One region of the Streptomyces sp. NBC_00250 genome, then DNA from elsewhere that is predicted to be linked to it. Evidence: riboswitches for the same ligand, from Rfam matches in the RefSeq annotation. Region 1 holds a riboswitch; the other holds the start of a gene.

Region 1 (3,567 bases):
ATGAGGTTGACGGGCCAGGCGCACTCGACGCGGCCGAGGGCGCGGCCGAGGGCGTCGAGGGGCGCGTTGCGGTCGACTCCGTCCCAGCCGGCGAGCTGGACGCCGACGAAGAGGGCGGGTTCGGTGCCCTCGATGCTGGCGAGGGCGCGGCGGGCGGTGGTGACGACGCCGGTGGCCTCGAACTCGGCGGAGGCGGCGGCGAGGAAGTCGACGGGGTCGTCCTGCCAGTCGGGCTCGAAGAGACGGACGCGGCCGCCGCTGGCGGGGCCGTCGAGCGGGGTGCGGCCGACGCGGCACAGCTCCGCGACGGCCGGCGGGGGCAGCGGGACGCCGACGGTGCCGCCGGGGTTCACGGCGATGCCTAGCTGCGGGGGCAGGCCGCGGGCGAAGTCGCGGGCCGGCGCGACGGTGAACGACATGTGGTTGCCGACACAGGCGAGGAACTGCGCCTCGGAGCTGAAGACGGGGACGTACGCCGCGCCGTCGATCTCCATGGTGGCGAGGTCGAGGTCGGTGCTGTCGGGTCCGCCGCCGTTGGGCAGCGGCACCCAGACCGGGCTGCGGCCGAGCACCTCGACCAGGCGGGCGCCCGCCGAGGGGTTGCCGAGGGAGGCGGCAAGGACCTCTTCGAGCTCATTGCCCGGCCACGTCACGTCCACGGTCCCGTTTCCCCTTCTCGCACGGCCTGCCGTACCGGCCGCCCCGGCAGCACCCTAACGCCGCCCCGGCACCGCCGTGGCCAAAAGGCAAGGGTACGAGCGCACGCCGGAGCGCCACCCGGGAGGTGCTCTCCTCGGGCGGTCCCGTCAGACGGCCTCGCGGAAGCCGATCTTCCGCAGGAGGTCCGCCGCGTCCCGGTCGAGCAGGGTCACGGAGGCGCAGCCGTGCGGCAGGCGGCCGGACTCGGCGGCCCGGACGAGCCGGCCGACGGCCCGCCGGTGCCGGGCGAAGGCGTAGGAGGAGACGCCCCGGCCGCGGGTGCGCTGGCCCTGGCGGGCGGTCCGGGGGGTGACGTCGAGGAGGATCAGGTGCAGGGCCCGGCCGCGTCGGCGGGCCTCCCGGGCGAGCCAGCCGCGCACCCAGGACTGGGTGCCGCAGTCGTGCACGATCACCCCGGCGCCGGAGCGCAGGGCGCGCCGGAGGCGGGCGTAGTGGGCGAGCCGGACCAGGGGCCGGTAGAGGGCGTACGGCAGGAGGCGGGGCATGCGGGCCTCCCAGTGCTCGCGGGTGTCCTGGGAGTCGATGCCGCCGCCCTCGGCGGCGCGCTTCATGAGGGTGGACTTGCCGCTGCCGGGCAGCCCGGAGACGACCACCAGGTCGCCGGCGGCGAAGGTGAGGGCGCGGGGGCCGCGGCCGCCGCGCTCGCGCAGGTCGCGCAGGAGCCGCCCGCGGCCACGTGTGCGGGCGCGGGCTCGCTGGGACGGTATGCCGGTACTCGACGCGTATGCGCCGGTGTGCTGGATCCTCATCGCTTCTCCCCCTGCCGGGCCTGGGAAGACCCTTGCCCACAAAGTGTAAAGAAACGGTAATGGGACACAAGCGATGTGCCCCGTCGAGCTCGCGTGCAATGATGTGCGCGCCAGGCGCGCACAGTCGCCACACAATCGCATACCGGCCGCTCGAATCCGCGCGGGAGAGTTCCGGACCGCACGTCGTGTCCGGACGCCGAAGGAGCAAGACCCTCCCTTGAATCTCTCAGGCCCCGTACCGCGCGGATGAGGCAGATCTGAAAAGCGGGACACCCTGCCGTGTCCCCACCCAAGGTGCAAGCCGATCTCTCGGTGACGAGATGCTCTCGGTGAACCTCTCAGGTTCCATGACAGATGGGGAGGACGTCCTCGCCCGTCATGTGTTTCGTCACCGATCACGCCCTTGGGACCCGGGAGCCACCCCATGAGCACTGCCCCCCGTCTGACCGCCCTCGACGCGACTCACCGTTCGCTGGGCGCGACCATGACCGACTTCGCCGGCTGGGACATGCCGCTCCGGTACGGCAGCGAGCGGGACGAGCACATCGCCGTCCGCACCAAGGCGGGTCTCTTCGACCTCTCCCACATGGGTGAGATCACCGTCACCGGTCCGCAGGCCGTCGAACTCCTCGACCACGCCCTCGTCGGCAACATCTCCACGGTGGGCGTCGGCCGGGCCCGCTACACGATGATCTGCCAGGAGGACGGCGGCATCCTCGACGACCTGATCGTCTACCGCCTCGGCGAGACGGAGTACATGGTCGTCGCCAACGCCTCCAACGCGCAGATCGTCCTGGACGCGCTGACCGAGCGCGCGGCCGGCTTCGACGCCGAGGTGCGCGACGACCGTGACGCGTACGCCCTGATCGCCGTCCAGGGCCCGGAGTCCCCCGGCATCCTGAAGTCGCTCACCGACGCCGACCTGGACGGTCTGAAGTACTACGCCGGCCTGCCCGGCACGGTCGCGGGCGTGCCCGCGCTGATCGCCCGTACCGGCTACACCGGCGAGGACGGCTTCGAGCTGTTCCTGAAGCCCGAGCACGCCGAGGGCGTCTGGAAGGCGCTGACCGAGGCGGGCGCCCCGGTCGGTCTGATCCCCTGCGGTCTGTCCTGCCGTGACACGCTCCGCCTGGAGGCGGGCATGCCGCTCTACGGCCACGAGCTGACCACCGCGCTCACCCCCTTCGACGCCGGTCTCGGCCGGGTCGTGAAGTTCGAGAAGACGACCAACGAGGGCCGCTTCGTCGGCCGCGAGGCGCTGGAGAAGGCCGCCGAGCGCGCCGAGACCGCCCCGCCGCGCAAGCTCGTCGGCCTGATCGCCGAGGGCCGCCGGGTCCCGCGCGCCGGCTTCTCCGTCGTCAAGGACGGCGTGGTGATCGGCGAGGTCACCTCCGGTGCCCCGTCCCCGACCCTCGGAAAGCCGATCGCGATCGCGTACGTGGACGCGGCGCACGCCGAGCCCGGCACCCAGGGTGTAGGTGTGGACATCCGCGGCACCCACGAGGCGTACGAGGTCGTGGCGCTGCCGTTCTACAAGCGCCAGAAGTGACGCATCCGTCTCACTTCGCGTCTCACCCCGCAAGACCCACGTTCATCAGCACTCACCCAATCCTGGAGAATCAGGCCATGAGCAACCCCCAGCAGCTGCGCTACACCAAGGAGCACGAGTGGCTGTCGGACGCCGAGGAGGGCGTCTCGACCGTCGGCATCACGGAGTTCGCCGCCAACGCGCTCGGTGACGTCGTCTACGCCCAGCTCCCCGAGGTCGGCTCCACGGTCACCGCGGGTGAGACCTGCGGCGAGCTGGAGTCGACGAAGTCCGTGAGCGACCTGTACTCCCCCGTCACGGGCGAGGTCGTCGCCGCCAACCAGGACGTGGTGGACGACCCGTCGCTGGTGAACACGGCTCCGTTCGAGGGTGGCTGGCTGTTCAAGGTGCGCGTCACGGGTGAGCCGGACGAGCTGCTCTCCGCCGACGAGTACACCGCGTTCTCCGGGAACTGAGACCGGGCCCGAGACCCCTTAGGGATCGATTCATGTCGCTTCTGAACACTCCCCTCCACGAGCTGGACCCCGACGTCGCCGCCGCCGTCGACGC
Region 2 (3,567 bases), 4.6 Mb from region 1:
TGAACGCGTCGGCGCGCAGCAGCCCGGCGGGCAGCGTGTCCTCGGTGACGGCGTCGAGCGCCTCGACGTCGGCGGTGACGCCGAAGGCGCCCCAGACGGCGGCGAGCTGGGCGCGCCCGGTGGTCTCGTCGCACGACATGGACACCTGGTCGGCGTCGACGCGGTAGAGGTTCACGCCGGCCTCGCGGGCGGCGGCCACGACCTCGTCGGCCTTGCCGGGCACGCGGGCGGTGAGGGTGTCGAAGAAGGCACCCTGGGTGAGCTCCACACCACCGGCGGTGAGGCCGGCGGCGAGGATCGCGGCGTACCGGTGGGTGCGGCGCGCGATGCCCTGGAGGCCCTCGGGGCCGTGGTAGACGGCGTACATGCCGGCCATGACGGCGAGCAGCACCTGAGCGGTACAGATGTTGCTGGTGGCCTTCTCGCGGCGGATGTGCTGCTCGCGGGTCTGCAGGGCCAGGCGGTACGCACGGTTCCCGTCGGCGTCGACGGAGACACCCACCAGACGACCGGGCAGGGAGCGGGCGTGCTTGTCCTGGACGGCCATGTAACCGGCGTGGGGACCGCCGAAGCCCATGGGAACGCCGAAGCGCTGCGTCGTACCGACGGCGATGTCGGCCCCGAGCGCACCGGGCGAGGTGAGCAGGGTGAGCGCGAGCAGGTCGGCGGCGACGGTGACGATCGCGCCGAGCTCGTGGGCGGCGTCGATCAGCGGCTTGATGTCGCGGACGGCACCGGAGGCACCGGGGTACTGCAGGAGCACGCCGAAGACACCGCGCTCGGCGATCTCGGCCGGAATGCCCTCGCTGAGGTCGGCGACGACGACCTCGACGCCGGTCGGCTCGGCGCGGGTCTCGATGACGGCGATCGTCTGCGGCAGGGCGTCGGCGTCGATGAGGAAGACACCGTTCTTGACCTTGCCGACGCGGCGGGAGAGCGCCATGGCCTCGGCGGCCGCGGTGCCCTCGTCGAGCAGGGAGGCACCGGAGGTGGGCAGCCCGGTCAGGTCGGCGACCACGGTCTGGAAGTTCAGCAGCGCCTCCAGGCGCCCCTGCGAGATCTCCGGCTGGTACGGCGTGTACGCCGTGTACCAGGCGGGGTTCTCCATCACGTTCCGCAGGATCACCGGCGGGGTGAAGGTCCCGTAGTAGCCGAGACCGATCATGGGCGCGAGGACCTGGTTGCGGTCGGCGAGCGTGCGGAGCTCGGCGAGGACCTCGGCCTCCGTGCGCGCGGACGGCAGGCTCAGCGCCTCGGTGTTCTTGATGACGTCCGGCACCGCGGCGGCCGTGAGCTCGTCGAGGGAGCCGTAACCGACCTGGGCGAGCATCTTGGCGCGCGCCTCGGCGTCGGGCCCGATGTGCCGCTGCTCGAACGGGATGCCCTGTTCGAGTTCGGAGAGCGGAATGCGGTTGGCGGTCATGTACGGAGGCCTCCTGGTCGTCACGACCTGCGAGGGGCACCACGGCGCGGGTACCCGGACGGCCTCCCCCTCTGTCATCTCAACCTGAGAGTTTCACCGGCACGCCTCACGGCACGCCGGCTTTCACCGTCGGTGAGAGCGCATGCCGTGGACACCGCTCTGCTTTCCAGAGTGACCTCGTCCGCGCGGTACAGGGGCCTGAGAGATTCCGGGGAGGATTTGCTCCTTCGGCGCCCTCCGGAAGGTTTCTCCGGGGGACTCTCCCGCACAGGGTCGACAGCCACAGCCAGCCTACCAGCGAGGTTGCGGCTCCCATCGCTCAAGTGGCCGACATCCCAGATGTGCACTTTCGTAGGGTGTAGAGCAGTTGCGACCAGTTGGAGGGACCGTGCAGACCGATATCGATCCGCGCAGCCTGATAGGCCGCAAGGCGTACGACCGCAACGGGCACAAGATCGGAACCGTGGACGAGGTGTACCTGGACGACGCGACCGGCATCCCGGAATGGGCTGCGGTCCGCACCGGCCTCTTCAGCCGGGACGCGTTCGTCCCGCTGGAGCCGAGCGAACTGGTCGAGGACCGCCTCCACATCCCGTACGAACGCGCCCTCATCAAGGACGCCCCCGACTTCGGCGTGGGCCGCCACCTCTCCCCGGAGCAGGAGCTGCAGCTCTACCGCCACTACAGCCTCGCCCTCCCCCCGCCCCCCACGGACACCCCTGACACGGACTTCGGCCGCCTGGCAGGCCAGTAGCGACAGGAGCGGAGCGCGGAGGAGCAGGCCCGCACCTCTGCCCACGCACTCGCACGGTGGTGCGGGTGGGACCCAGGCCCGGCCGCGGACCGGGCGCACCACGGCCCACCCGCACCCCCACTCAGCCCCGCCCCACCAACGGCAGCGCCTCCCCCGGCTCCAGTTCCGGATCGTCCACCGCGAACGTCCGCACCCGCCCCGGCTCCGACCCCGGCTCCTCGAACCGCACCGTGACGCGCCCGACCCCGCTCCCCTGGACCCACCCGGCCCCGTACACCGCGTGTCGTACGTCATGCCCCGGCGCCCACTGCCGCGCCACGGGCTCTTCGACCGCGGGCTCGACAGCGGCCACGGCGGACGCGGTCGCCGCCGCGTCACCCGGCGCCCCCTCCTCCGCAGCGGCAGCGGCAGCGACCCCGGCTTCCGCCTGAGCGAACAGATCCTCCTGCGTGTAGTCCGCGAGCCCGCTCACGCCGACCCCCAGCAACCGCACACCCCCGGTCGTGTCCACCGCCTCCAGCAGGCGCCCCGCCGCCTCCCGCACCACACCCGGATCGTCCGTGGGCCCCCGGAGCGTCTCGGACCGCGTGAGCGTCGAGAAGTCGTACCGCCGCACCTTCAGCACGATCGTCCGCCCGGAGTGCCCGGAGGCCCGCAGCCTCCCCACGCACCGCTCCGCGAGCCGCTCCACCTCGACCCTGATCCGCACCCGGTCGTGCAGGTCCACGTCGAAGGTGTCCTCGACCGACACCGATTTGGCGTCCCTCTCGGCCACCACGGGCCGATCGTCGTACCCCTGGGCCATCAGGTACAGCGAGGCCCCGTGCGCCCGTCCGAGGAGCCGTACGAGCTCGTCCTCGCCCGCTTCCGCGAGATCGGACACGGTGGTCATCCCGGCCCGCCGGAGATGCTCCCCGGTGGCCGGGCCCACCCCGGGCAGAATCCGCACCGAGCGCGGTCCGAGGAGCTCCCGCTCCGTTCCCGGTTCGATCAGGACGAGCCCGTCGGGTTTGGCCTCCTCTGAGGCGATCTTCGCGATCATCTTGGACCCGGCGAGCCCTACGGACCCCGTGAGTCCCGTCGCCGCGAGGATGTCGACCCGCAGCCGCTCCCCGGCGACGCGCGAGCTCGCACTGTCGTCGGCCACGCCGCCGGCCTCCAGGTCCACGAAGGCCTCGTCGAGGCTGAGCGGCTCCACGAGCGGGGAGAGCCGTCCCAGCAGCTCCATGACCTGCTCGCTGATCGAGCGGTAGAAGGAGAAGCGGGGCACGAGGTAGGCCGCGTTCGGCGCGAGCCGCCGCGCCTGGCCCATGGGCATGGCCGAGTGCACTCCGAAGCGGCGCGCCTCGTACGAGGCGGTGGCGACCACGCCCCGCGGGCCGAGACCCCC

Evidence for each region. A riboswitch is a leader RNA that binds a small molecule or an ion and turns the genes downstream of it on or off. The one in region 1 is predicted to bind glycine.
Region 2: another riboswitch for glycine. It lies ahead of gcvP (aminomethyl-transferring glycine dehydrogenase); the one in region 1 lies ahead of gcvT (glycine cleavage system aminomethyltransferase GcvT).

What each region holds. Positions count from the first base shown of each region.
Region 1 is NZ_CP108088.1:2,947,428-2,950,994, forward strand. It holds gene OG259_RS13050 (enhanced serine sensitivity protein SseB) at 1-659, opposite strand, end outside; gene OG259_RS13055 (AAA family ATPase) at 807-1,469, opposite strand; glycine riboswitch at 1,621-1,720, shown strand; glycine riboswitch at 1,722-1,833, shown strand; gene gcvT (glycine cleavage system aminomethyltransferase GcvT) at 1,894-3,018, shown strand; gene gcvH (glycine cleavage system protein GcvH) at 3,096-3,473, shown strand; gene glyA (serine hydroxymethyltransferase) at 3,506-3,567, shown strand, end outside.
Region 2 is NZ_CP108088.1:7,561,303-7,564,869, reverse strand. It holds gene gcvP (aminomethyl-transferring glycine dehydrogenase) at 1-1,423, opposite strand, end outside; glycine riboswitch at 1,600-1,699, opposite strand; gene OG259_RS34270 (PRC-barrel domain-containing protein) at 1,812-2,177, shown strand; gene OG259_RS34265 (DNA polymerase IV) at 2,299-3,567, opposite strand, start outside.